3 regions of the Buttiauxella sp. WJP83 genome follow, and region 2 is predicted to be linked to each of the others. Evidence: predicted binding sites of a transcription regulator. Region 2 holds the regulator's gene; each other region holds the start of a gene.
What was found. The regulator CRP, encoded in region 2, controls carbon source genes, mostly activating them, when cyclic AMP is high. The targets are predictions, from matches to a motif close to ATGTGANNNNNNTCACAT.
Positions count from the first base shown of each region.

Region 1 (4,290 bases), 2.0 Mb from region 2:
AAACAGGTATAAAAAAGATTAAACGCATTGAGCGCCCAATTGCTTTCATCTTGTGTCCTGGAATAGCGCAGTAATAATCGCGCAACGACAATAATAAATACCATATTCGATAAGTTTATTATCGCCGATTGCCATCCCCAATGTGTGGTAAAAGCGTCGTAAACCACCATGGCGCTATAGCAGACAAAATAATACACGGGCCGGTTGCGCACAAACAACGCCGCCAGCACCGCGTTGAGCGGCCAGAACAGCGACAGCTCGTCAATCAGACGAAGCGACGCGCCAAAAAAATAGAACAAAGTGGTAATGACAAAAATAATAACGGCGTTAAACAAATATTTATCTGGCGAAAATAACTTAACGTAATTTTGATTGGACATGCTGTTTTGACTCATGATTATGCATGTACTGCGTAAAGAATTTACACATATGGATTCAGGAGAAGCGCAAAAAATAAAACCAAGTCTAGCATATTAAATCAGGGACAACCTGCCGTCGACCGGGTCAATGCGCCACTTCCGTAATGATTTAAAAAATAGAACGGCCAATCCGTTGGGCCAGAATTTCAAGGGCGGCAGTTCCGGCTAATGAGTTACCCGAGGTATCCAATTCCGGGCACCAAACCGCGATCGACATCTCCTGCGGAACGATGGCGATAATACCTCCCCCAACCCCTGATTTACCCGGCATACCGACCCGATACGCAAACTCACCGGCACCATCGTACATCCCGCTGGTGACCATCAGCGCATTGATTTGTCGGGCCTGTTGAGCCGTGATAATTGGCGCATCAAGGTGCAACGCGCGCCCCTGATTGGCCAGAAACAGGAAAGTCTTCGCCAGTTCATTGCAACTCATTTTCAGTGCGCAATAGTGGAAATAATTCTGCAGGACGGTAATGACGTCGTTATCAAAATTACCGAATGATTTCATCAGCCAGGCGATGGCCGCATTACGCGCCGAATGTTCAAACTCTGATTTCGCCACGCGAGAGTCGTAGGCCAGATCGGGCTGTTCCGCGATGGCCCGCACCACTTCCAGCATTCGCTGTTTCGGCGCACTCAGACGGCTTTGCAACATGTCACACACCACCAACGCCCCGGCGTTAATAAACGGGTTACGAGGTTTGCCTTGCTCAAGTTCCAGCTGGAGTAATGAATTGAAGGGTTGCCCTGAAGGCTCTTTACCCACGCGCGCCCAGATTTCGTGCTCATCATAACGCGCCATGGCAAGCGTCAGGCTCAGCACTTTTGAAATGGATTGAATGGAGAACCGCTCTGCCGCATCCCCGGCGCTGAACACTTCGCCGCCGACCGTACAAACTGAAATTCCCAGTTTATTGCCAGGAACTTCAGCCAGTGCCGGAATGTAATCAGCGACTTTACCTTGACCAATGAGTGGCCGAACCTGCGCCAGAATATCTTCGAGCAATTGATTATCTAACAGTCCTGGCACTGCAAACTCCTGAATGGTGGGTATTTTACGCCCGCCAGTATATCAGACGCAGCTCGCGGCGGCACTGTTAGCCATCAACCGCGCAGCAACACTTTCCCTACCAGATAGGTGACAGCTTTTCCGCCAATAAGCACTCTGTCGCCCACGAGCTGGCAGCGCAAATCGCCGCCGCGTTGGGAAACCTGGCGAGCGAGCAGCTGCGTTTTCCCCAGTTTTTTCGCCCAATAAGGAATAAGCATGGTATGCGTGGAGCCCGTGACGGGATCTTCCGTTATCGACGACGCGGGTGAGAAGAAACGGCTGACGAAGTCATAGCCCTCCTCATCTGCCGGTGCCGTGATGCAGACTTTCTGATTCAGTTGGAGCATCAGCGAGATATCAGGTTTTATCGCTTCAACCTGTTGTTGAGTCTCAAGCACGACGGTATATGTGCGCCCCAGCCGCACTTCCTGATAATCACTGATACCCAGGGAATCGAGCAACACTTGTGGCGGCGATACCGGTTCACTGCTTGTGGCAGGAAAATCAAGCGTTAGCCAGTCACCATTGCGTGTGACAGTCAGTGCGCCCACAAAACGCGTAGCGAAATGAATCGTGGTTTCCGGGTAATTCAGATACTCAAAGATCACGTGCGCGGTGGCAAGTGTTGCATGGCCGCACAAGTTAACTTCCCCTTGCGTCGTAAACCAACGCAGCTCGAAACCGTCATCCGTGGTGATAAAAAAAGCCGTTTCCGACTGATTATGCTGTCGCGTCATCGCCAGCAAAGTTTCATCAGGTAACCATTCTGTCAGCGGGCAAACCGCCGCTGCATTGCCACCAAACGTGGTATCCGTAAAAGCATCGACCATATAAAAATCAATTTGCTGCATCGCATCTTCCCTCAGTCATACCTATGGCCTCTACCATGCCACGAGATCGCAGGCTGTCAGGAGAATTAAATGAGACATAAATCACAATACCGGTTGTACACCCGGATCGATGGTTTTATGATCGCCACCTCTCCACACTTTTACTGACCAGCGCGAACCCCATTTATGACCATAAGCAACGTCTCACGCAAAACGGCGTGGTTACGCGTCTTTACGCTCGCAGTCGCGGCCTTTATTTTTAACACCACGGAATTTGTCCCAGTCGGTTTACTGTCAGACATCGCTGACAGTTTCGGCATGCAAACCGCGCAAGTCGGGATCATGCTGACTATCTACGCCTGGGTCGTGGCGCTGATGTCCCTGCCCTTTATGCTCTTGACCAGCCAGGTCGAACGAAAGCGGCTACTAATCAGCATTTTTATCTTGTTTATCGCAAGCCACGTGCTCTCTTTTGTGGCCTGGAGTTTTACCGTGTTGGTGATTAGCCGCATCGGTATCGCCTTTGCCCACGCGATTTTCTGGTCGATTACCGCGTCCCTGGCGATTCGTATGGCACCCGCAGGCAAAAAAGCGCAGGCGCTGAGTTTGATTGCCACCGGCACAGCACTTGCGATGGTGCTGGGTTTGCCGCTGGGTCGCGTTGTCGGTCAATATTTCGGCTGGCGCACCACCTTCTTCGCCATTGGCGTTATCGCGGCTATCACGCTGTTCTGCGTGATGAAACTGCTGCCTAAACTGCCGAGCGAACATTCGGGTTCGCTAAAAAGTTTACCGCTGCTTTTCAAGCGCCCCGCGTTAGTCAGCTTATACGTATTAGTTGCGGTGGTCGTTACCGCGCATTACACCGCTTACAGCTACATTGAGCCGTTTGTGCAAACCGTCGCGGGGTTAAGCGCCACGATGGCCACCTTCCTGCTGTTGGTGTTGGGCTGTGCGGGGATTATTGGCAGCGTGATGTTTGGTAAATTGGGAAATCGGCACTCATCCACGCTCGTCAGTGGCTCAATCGGTTTATTAGTGCTATGTCTGGCGTTACTGCTTCCTGCTGCGCAAAGTACCACTTATCTCACGTTGTTATGCCTGTTCTGGGGAATTGCGATCATGGTTATCACCCTTGGTATGCAGGTAAAAGTCCTGGCGCTGGCACCAGACGCAACCGATGTATCAATGGCGTTATTCTCGGGGATTTTTAATATCGGGATTGGCGCGGGGGCATTGGTGGGTAATCAGGTGAGTTTGCATTTTGATATGTCCAGTATCGGTCTGGTCGGTGCGGTTCCTGCCCTGGTTGCGCTTATCGGCTCAGTGTTAATCTTCCGCCGCTGGCCGGTGTCGTTAGAAGAAAAACCGCAGCACAGTTAATGTAGCGATGTCGGGTGGCGCAACGCTCACCCGACATCCCTTTCCTTACATAGACGACTGATTAACTGGCTGGGAAATGAGTAATAATTTCCAAAATGCCGTTAATAATAAACTGCACGCCCATACAAACCAGTAAGAACCCCATCAGGCGGGAAATGGCTTCAATGCCGCTTTTCCCCACCATACGCATAATCGCGCCTGAACTGCGTAAACTCCCCCACAAGATTATCCCCACCAGAGCAAAAATTAATGGTGGGGCCACCAGCACAACCCAATTGGCAAAATCGACACCGTGTTCAATGGTCGACGATGAACTGATGATCATTGCGATGGTACCAGGCCCCGCAGTGCTAGGCATGGCGAGAGGTACAAAGGCAATGTTGGTATCCGGTTCTTCTTCCATTTCCTGAGCTTTGGTGTTTGCTTCCAATGATTCATGTGCTTTTTGTTGCGGGAACAACATGCGAAAACCAATGAAGGCAACAATCAGCCCACCCGCAATACGCAAACCAGGGATGGAAATACCGAAGGTATTCATTACAACCTGCCCTGCGTAATACGCGACCATCATGATAATGAATACGTTGACTGACGCCATTAA
Region 1 covers NZ_CP110080.1:2,348,773-2,353,062, forward strand. The annotation lists gene OH773_RS10915 (sensor domain-containing diguanylate cyclase) at 1-380, opposite strand, end outside; gene glsB (glutaminase B) at 529-1,455, opposite strand; gene OH773_RS10925 (PhzF family phenazine biosynthesis protein) at 1,530-2,327, opposite strand; gene OH773_RS10930 (sugar transporter) at 2,493-3,689, shown strand; gene OH773_RS10935 (MarC family NAAT transporter) at 3,751-4,290, opposite strand, start outside.
Region 1: a site for CRP is predicted at 2,397-2,414, ahead of OH773_RS10925 (PhzF family phenazine biosynthesis protein). Genes of this name have one in related genera too.

Region 2 (4,290 bases):
GTGCAGGGCGAAACCCGCAATGGCCAGGCCTGCAATGGTACCTGCCGAACGGTGCAGAATGCGTACTCGGGTAGCGCCGTAGCCGTTTTGCGTGACAAACATCACCGTCATTAAAATCCAGTAGGGTTTGGGGAGATGCAAAAATGCCCCAAAAATACTGGCGATAGTTAGCATTACGCCTAACCGGGCGGCGTTGCGCAGAGCCGCTGATTTCAATGACATATAGCTTTTCAGCGCGGCCCACAGTGGTAAGCGGCGTTGCCTGTCTTCCATTAAATCCCTGACGTACAGCGGGCGTTGGCTGCGTAATACACGCGCGATACGGCTGAAGTGATAATGACAAAACTGTCCGACTGGGTTATCCGGATTCTGCCGGGCGATTTTCTCAAGGGCTTCAATTTGCTTCTCCATCGTAAAACGCTGCGGGTAACGATGGTAAAGAATGTCATCAGCCAGAACACGCAAACGGGCCGCAATGGTCTGCGCATTCCAGCGAATAACGGCTTCCGCATGGCTTTGCGCGACAAGTTTTTGCACCTCGGCAGGTTGGTGCAAACTGACGGAAATGTGCTCTTGTAGATCTAACGCTATTTGAAAAGAGCGTAACAAATGCTTGTAACCGTTTTGCTGATTCGCCGATAGCATATGCAGTTGTTGGTAGCAGTTGGTAATCAAGTCGACGGCTTTTTGCTGGCGCGCCAGCAACGGCGGAAGTGCCGTCTCGGGATCGACGTGCTGAGTGAGCATGCCGTATTTGGCTTCGCAGTAATCCGCTAATTGGCGATAGAGCAGGCTTAAAGATTCGCGCAACGGCTGCTCTCGCCATATCCAGAACCAAAGCCAGTTAAAGACCCCATACCAAATCGTGCCAAAGACATACAGCGCCATCGGCTTCCAGATAGGCATGTTACCGGCCATGCTAAGTGTAAAAATGGCAGCAATCAGCGAGGCGGGAAGTAAGCGTGCATGCAGGGCGCTGATTTCAGCAGTGACCCCCAACATAAGGGCCATAACAAAGAGAATGACGGGCAATGGAACGGTGGTGTAGAGCAGCAAAAGCTGCATGATTAAACTGCTGACTGCAAAAAGAGTGCTACCAACAATCAGACGTTTGAAGAAGCGCTTATGGGGGGTATCCAGGCCGGCAATGTTGCAACAGGCGGGCACTAACGAGAACAGCAGACCTAACTGCAAATTTCCAAGCAGTAATCCTACCCCCACAGGAAGGCAGAGTACCAGCGTTTGTCGCAATGCGTAGTTAACTTCTGGATGGTAGATCAGTCGGCGCCACATAGCTCTTCATAATACAAGTTGCGTGGGTGTTGGCTACACTCAGAGAAATGTAGAAACAAAAAAAGCGTGTTACCTGAGTGACACGCCTTTTTTGAGGACGGAGATTAACGAGTGCCGTAAACGACGATCGTTTTACCGTGAGCAGAGATCAGGTTTTGATCTTCCAGCATTTTCAAGATACGACCAACGGTTTCACGAGAACAACCCACGATCTGACCGATTTCCTGACGGGTAATTTTAATCTGCATACCGTCTGGGTGGGTCATTGCATCAGGTTGTTTCGCCAGGTTCAGCAGTGTTTGTGCAATACGACCAGTCACATCCAGGAATGCCAGGTTACCGACTTTCTCAGATGTCACTTGCAGACGACGAGCCATCTGGGAAGACAGGCGCATCAGAATGTCTGGGTTGACCTGAATCAGCTGGCGGAATTTTTTATAGGAAATTTCAGCCACTTCACAGGCAGATTTAGCACGAACCCATGCACTACGTTCCTGGCCTTCTTCGAACAGCCCTAACTCACCAATAAAATCGCCCTGATTCAGATAGGAGAGGATCATTTCCTTGCCCTCTTCATCTTTAATCAGAACAGCCACAGAGCCCTTGACGATGTAATACAGCGTCTCAGCTTTTTCACCCTGGTGAATCAGTGTGCTCTTCGATGGATACTTATGAATATGGCAATGGGACAAGAACCATTCGAGAGTCGGGTCTGTTTGCGGTTTGCCAAGCACCATGCGCGGTTATCCTCTGTTTATAACTAGCTACCAACGACAAGACGCTAAACATCCTGTCTGGCGTTGCAAGTATTAGAATATTCCCCATCTTGGGGAGATGGCACGCAAGTCATTCTTGCTGCCTGTAATTAGTGACGTCCTCTGCATACATGCATTACGTCAATGTATCGATGTAGCATCTGGATTGTTTTAGCATAGCTTTTGACAAGTGTCTCCTATTGTCTCGTTTCAGCATGACGCAGGTCGCCTTCCGTTGCCAGTTTTGCTGCATCCGCGTACTCTGAAAGGGTTTTTTCAACTGGAGAAGTAACATGCAGGCACGAGTGAAGTGGGTAGAAGGGTTAACCTTCCTTGGGGAGTCCGCTTCAGGACACCAGATTTTGATGGATGGTAATTCTGGCGATAAAGCACCAAGTCCGATGGAGATGGTTCTGATGGCTGCGGGGGGCTGCAGTGCAATCGATGTGGTTTCTATTTTGCAAAAAGGTCGCTACAACGTGACGGATTGCGAAGTAAAACTGACCTCTGAGCGCCGTGAAGAAGCCCCTCGTCTTTTTACCACCATTAACCTGCATTTCATCGTGACAGGCAAAGAACTGAAAGATAACGCGGTTTCCCGCGCGGTGGATCTCTCTGCTGAAAAGTATTGTTCTGTCGCTCTGATGCTGGAAAAAGCTGTGAACATTACTCATAGCTATGAAGTGATTGAAGGCTAATGTGTGTCAGCAGGGCGGTAATTATCCGCCCTGATTGATGTGTCGACCTTCTGCCAGCCGTTTAACTAGCGGTGCCATGATCAATTCCATTGCCAGTCCCATCTTGCCGCCTGGCACCACTAATGTATTGATGTGGGAAATGAATGAGCCTTGCAACATGGCGAGTAAGTACGGGTAATCGATGTCATCCAGCCCACGAAAATGGATCACCACGAAGCTTTCATCCAGTGACGGAATACCACGTGCCGCAAATGGGTTCGACGTATCAACGGTAGGCACGCGCTGGAAGTTGATATGGGTCCGGGAAAATTGCGGCGTGATGTAATTGATGTAATCGTCCATCGAACGCACGACTGAGTCCATCACCGCTTCTCTTGAGTGCCCGCGTTCGCTGGTGTCCCGCACCAGTTTTTGTATCCATTCCAGGTTCACAATCGGCACTACGCCAACCAGTAGGTCGACGGCATTCGCCACATCATGTTGTGGGGTGACGACTCCTCCGTGCAAACCTTCATAGAACAAGACATCAGTCGGTTCCGGCAGCGACTGCCACGGGGTAAACGTCCCCGGAATTTGGTTCCAGGGTACCGCTTCATCATAGGTATGCAGATACTTGCGTGATTTACCTTGCCCGGTATTTCCGTACTCCAGAAACGTTTGTTCCAGTAAGCCGAAGTCATTCGCTTCCGGGCCAAAGTAGCTGATATGGCGACCCAAATCGCGAGCTTTACGGATAGCCATATCCATTTCAGGGCGAGTGAAACGGTGGAAACTGTCACCTTCGACTTCGGCTGCGCGAAGATTGAGTTGCTGAAATATTTTACGAAAGGCAAGGCTGGTGGTGGTCGTTCCCGCGCCGCTGGAACCTGTTACGGCAATAACCGGATGTTTGGCTGACATAAGGCAACAACTCCCTGGGTAATCACAAGTGGGTTTAGCTGGGTTTGGCCCTCACCCTAACCCTCTCCCCCAGGAGAGGGAACTGGATTGAGCATGTTCTTCTCCCTATCCCGAAGAGGGAACTGGGTTGAGCATGTTTTTCTCCTTATCCCAGAAGAGGGACTGGAGCGGGTCTGTTTTGTTTTTCTCCCTCTCCTTTGGGAGAGGGTTGGGGTGAGGGGCATTATGCAGTATAGAAGATTAATATTTAGCCGCGAAATTGCCCACGGGCCATGATATTCACCGTTTCATGGAGTTCTGACCAAACCAATACGGCCTCTCCACTTTGCAGTTGGCGCTTAACATCGGCCACCTTTTGCTCTAGTGAGCGCTCTTGTTCACCATAATCTGTACCTTCGCGTAATACAAAGGATTCAATCAGATTATCAAGCGTTTCGGGAGGGAGATCTTGCCAGGGAATCATCATAGTGATTTTTCCAAAAATTTAGACAGCCACTGCGGGATACGTTGCTCAAGCCACATTTCCGGATGACGAAGCGTGCCACCCACAAACCCAACATGGCCGCCGTAACGCGTCAGTTGGTACTCAATGTTGTCGGGCAATATCGCTCTATCAGGGATCACATGATGATCCATAAACGGGT
Region 2 covers NZ_CP110080.1:361,862-366,151, forward strand. The annotation lists gene OH773_RS01605 (YccS/YhfK family putative transporter) at 1-1,293, opposite strand, end outside; gene crp (cAMP-activated global transcriptional regulator CRP) at 1,398-2,030, opposite strand; gene OH773_RS01615 (OsmC family protein) at 2,342-2,746, shown strand; gene OH773_RS01620 (phosphoribulokinase) at 2,768-3,646, opposite strand; gene OH773_RS01625 (YheU family protein) at 3,894-4,112, opposite strand; gene OH773_RS01630 (hydrolase) at 4,109-4,290, opposite strand, start outside.

Region 3 (4,290 bases), 1.8 Mb from region 2:
TGATACAGCTAAATTGTTGCCCAGATTTCTGGATTTCATACTCAATTCTCCACTTTGTGTGCGTTAAAACTAACGCACCGCCATGGAGGAGTTAATTCCAATCTTAGGCATACAAAAAAGGTATCACCAAAATATGACAGCAAAGCGCGGAGGCCAATAATATGGCCTCCGCACGTCACTATTTTTCATACTTTGCTGATGTTTTACTTAGTTGTTTTTCAAAATTTTTTCCTGGTGATGTTTGTTTTCACCCACCATCACCACCAGCAGTAGCACAACAGCCAGCACACTGCCGCCAATCATCACCATAAAGCCACCGTCCCAACCGAAGAAGTCCACGGTGTAGCCAACAATCGCGCTCGCTGCAACCGACCCGCCCAAATAGCCAAACAATCCGGTGAAGCCCGCTGCGGTGCCTGCGGCTTTTTTCGGTGCCAGCTCAAGGGCGTGCAGGCCAATTAACATCACCGGGCCATAAATCAGGAAGCCGATGATGATCATGCAGGCCATATCAACACCTGGATTACCTGGAGGATTGAGCCAGTACACCACCGTGGCGATAGTCACCAGAATCATAAAGAACACACCGGTTGCACCGCGGTTGCCTCTGAAGACTTTGTCCGACATCCAGCCGCAAAGTAGCGTTCCTGGAATCCCTGCATATTCATAAAGGAAGTAGGCCCAGGAGGATTTATCCAGCGCGAAGTGTTTCACTTCTTTCAGATAGGTTGGCGACCAGTCGAGAATGCCGTAACGGAGTAAATAAACGAAAACGTTCGCAATCGCGATGTACCACAGCAGGCGGTTAGGGAAAACGTACTGCATGAAAATCTGTTTGGCAGTCAGTTCTTCTTCCGCGCTTTCGCTGTAGTCGTCCGGATAATCGTTTTTATACTCTTCAATTGGCGGTAATCCGCAAGACTGCGGCGTATCTCGCATTAAAGCAAAAGCAATTAATGCCACCAGAATAGCGGCGAAAGCAGGCATATACAGCGCTGCGTGCCAGTCGTTAAACCACGCCATCCCCAACAAAAACAGCAGCGGAGGTAACCCACCACCGACGTTATGAGCGCAGTTCCAGATGGAAACAATTCCCCCACGTTCTTTCTGGGACCACCAATGCACCATAGTGCGCCCGCACGGAGGCCACCCCATTCCCTGGAACCAACCGCATAAGAACAGCAGTACAAACATCACGGCAATGCTGGATGTCGCCCATGGCACAAAGCCCATAAACAGCATGACGGCGGCGGCAAGAATCAGACCAGCAGGCAAGAAAACGCGCGGATTGGAGCGGTCAGAAACCGACCCCATGATAAATTTTGAGAAACCGTATGCGATGGAGATCCCTGACAGCGCAAAACCCAGGTCGCCACGCGAAAAGCCCTGCTCCACCAAATACGGCATAGCAAGGGTAAAGTTTTTACGCACCAGGTAGTACGCGGCATAACCGAAGAAAATCCCCATGAATATCTGCCAGCGCAGACGACGATAAGTCGGATCGATGTGCTCGCCCTTCAGTCGTGACTGGTGCGGGCTAGGTTTGAAAATGCTTAGCATGAATGCCTCCGTGGCAGATTTTATACCCTAAATAATTCGAGTTGCAGAAAGGCGGCCAGAGAAAGAGTCCCGATGAGCTTACTGAAGTAAGTGATTCGGGCGATTGAACGCAGCCAACGCATATGCAGCTTGAAGTATGAAGGGTATTTTCGTTTTCGAGCGCATGTTAAGGATTATCCCGGTGACTTAGTGTGAAACACCTCGCAACATATTACATTTTTATTACAAATTATCGAAATAGTGCATCACCTCTCATTTTGCTTTCGATTTATGCTCGAATTTGCTCGATATCAAACATTAAAAGAGTTAACTGTGGCTGAATATCACGCAAGAGGATTTTCCAGGAGAAGAGCATGGCGACGGGATGCAAAGAGTGGGATGTGATTATTATTGGTGGAGGTGCAACGGGCGCGGGCATAGCCAGAGATTGCGCTCGGCGTGGCTTACAAACCATGCTGCTGGAAAGACATGATATCGCAACCGGTGCGACAGGCCGTAATCACGGTCTTCTTCATAGCGGCGCACGTTACGCCATGACAGACAGCGAATCAGCCAGAGAATGCATTGAAGAAAACCGCATCCTTAAACGCATTGCTCGCCATTGTATTGAACGCTCAGACGGTTTGTTTATCACCCTTCCTGAAGATGACTTGTCGTTACAAACGACCTTTATTACCGCCTGTCAGAATGCGGGAATCGACGCCGAACGCCTCGAACCTAAAGACGCGTTACGCCTGGAACCTGCTGCAAACCCTGAACTTATTGGTGCCGTACGCGTACCGGATGGCACCGTTGACCCTTTCCGACTGACCGCTGCCAATATGCTGGATGCTCGCGAACACGGAGCCGAAATTTTAACTGGCCAGGAGGTCACCGGCCTCATTCGCCAGGGAGACAGGGTATGCGGGGTGCGCGTTTACAACCACCAAACCCGACAACATCACGATTTATACGCAAGCATGGTCGTGAATGCGGCCGGGATCTGGGGGCAGCACATTGCTGAATATGCTGATTTAAGCATTCGCATGCTCCCGGCAAAAGGTTCGCTGCTGATCCTCGGCCATCGTATTAATAACATGGTGATCAACCGTTGCCGGAAGCCCGCTGATGCCGATATTTTGGTGCCCGGCGATACCATTTCGCTGATTGGCACCACCTCAACGCCTATCGAATATGACCAAATCGACAATATGCGCGTCACGCCGCAAGAGGTCGATATTCTGATACGTGAAGGCTCAAAGCTCTCACCCAAGCTTGCCGCAACCCGCATCTTGCGTGCTTATGCTGGAGTCCGCCCGCTGGTGGCAAGTGATGACGATCCAACTGGGCGAAACGTCAGCCGTGGGATCGTGCTGCTCGATCACGCGAAACGAGATGGGATGGAAGGTTTCATCACCATCACTGGCGGCAAACTGATGACCTATCGCCTGATGGCAGAATGGGCGACAAACGCGGTATGCGAAAAACTCGGTAATAGCAAAATCTGCACTACCGCAACCGCACCTCTTCCGGGTTCAGAAAGTTCATCGGAAGAAACGCTCAGCAAAGTGATTTCGCTGCCGCTAACTATCCGGCGAAGCGCCGTGTGGCGTCACGGCGATCGGGCAGGGAAACTTCTGGCAGGCGACCGCCTGAGTAACAGCCTGGTGTGCGAATGTGAAGCGGTGACAGCGGGCGAAGTTCATTACGCGGTTAATCATCTGTCCGTCAACAATCTTGGCGATTTACGCCGTCGTACTCGTGTGGGCATGGGCACTTGCCAGGGAGAGTTATGCGCCTGCCGTGCGGCGGGGTTATTACAACGCTTTGGCACCTCTTCACCAGCTCAATCACTTGATCAACTCTCTCTTTTCCTCAACGAACGCTGGAAAGGTATTCGCCCCATCGCCTGGGATGATGCGCTGCGGGAAAGCGAATTTACCGCCTGGGTTTACCAGGGATTGTGCGGTCTGAAAAATGGATCGAAAAAGGGAACACCACAATGAGATTCGATAGTCTGATTATTGGCGGTGGTTTAGCCGGGTTGGTATGCGGAATTCGCCTCGCAGAAGAAGGCCTGCGTTGTGCCATCATCAGTCGTGGGCAAAGTGCTTTGCATTTTTCATCCGGCTCGCTGGATTTGCTGGCGGAACTCCCCGACGGTACCCCTGTAACATCCCCTTTAAACGCACTGGAAGCCCTGAATAAACAGGCACCAGAACATCCATACAGTTTGATGGGCGCGGAAAACGTCCGCCGTTTCGCCGCTGAAAGTGAGGCGCTGCTCGCCCGATGCCAGCTCAATCTGCAAGGGTCTTATCAGCAAAACCATCAGCGAATTACCCCGCTGGGAACCCAGCGTGCTACCTGGCTTAGCCCTGAAGAAGTTCCCACCGCAACACTTGGCTGGAAGAGAATTACCGTCGTTGGCATTGCCGGGTTTCTGGATTTCCAGCCGGAACTGGTCGCCGGTTCTCTTGCAGAAAACCATATCGAAGTTCGAACGGCTGAACTCACCCTTCCTGCGCTGGATACGTTGCGAAATAACCCTAGCGAGTTTCGTGCCGCCAATATTGCCCGTGTGCTGGATATACCCGAGCAACAACGCTTGTTGATTGACGAGCTAAAAGCGCTGGCCGTTAACACGGATGGCCTGTTTTTACCTGCGTGCCTTGGGAGCGAAGATCCTCATGCCTGGCAGACAATCAGCCGCCAGTTGCCCTGCCCGCTGCGTTTGTTGCCGACTCTACC
Region 3 covers NZ_CP110080.1:3,314,542-3,318,831, forward strand. The annotation lists gene OH773_RS15375 (aldo/keto reductase) at 1-39, opposite strand, end outside; gene glpT (glycerol-3-phosphate transporter) at 208-1,560, opposite strand; gene glpA (anaerobic glycerol-3-phosphate dehydrogenase subunit A) at 1,914-3,545, shown strand; gene glpB (glycerol-3-phosphate dehydrogenase subunit GlpB) at 3,542-4,290, shown strand, end outside.
Region 3: a site for CRP is predicted at 1,750-1,767, ahead of glpT (glycerol-3-phosphate transporter). Genes of this name have one in related genera too.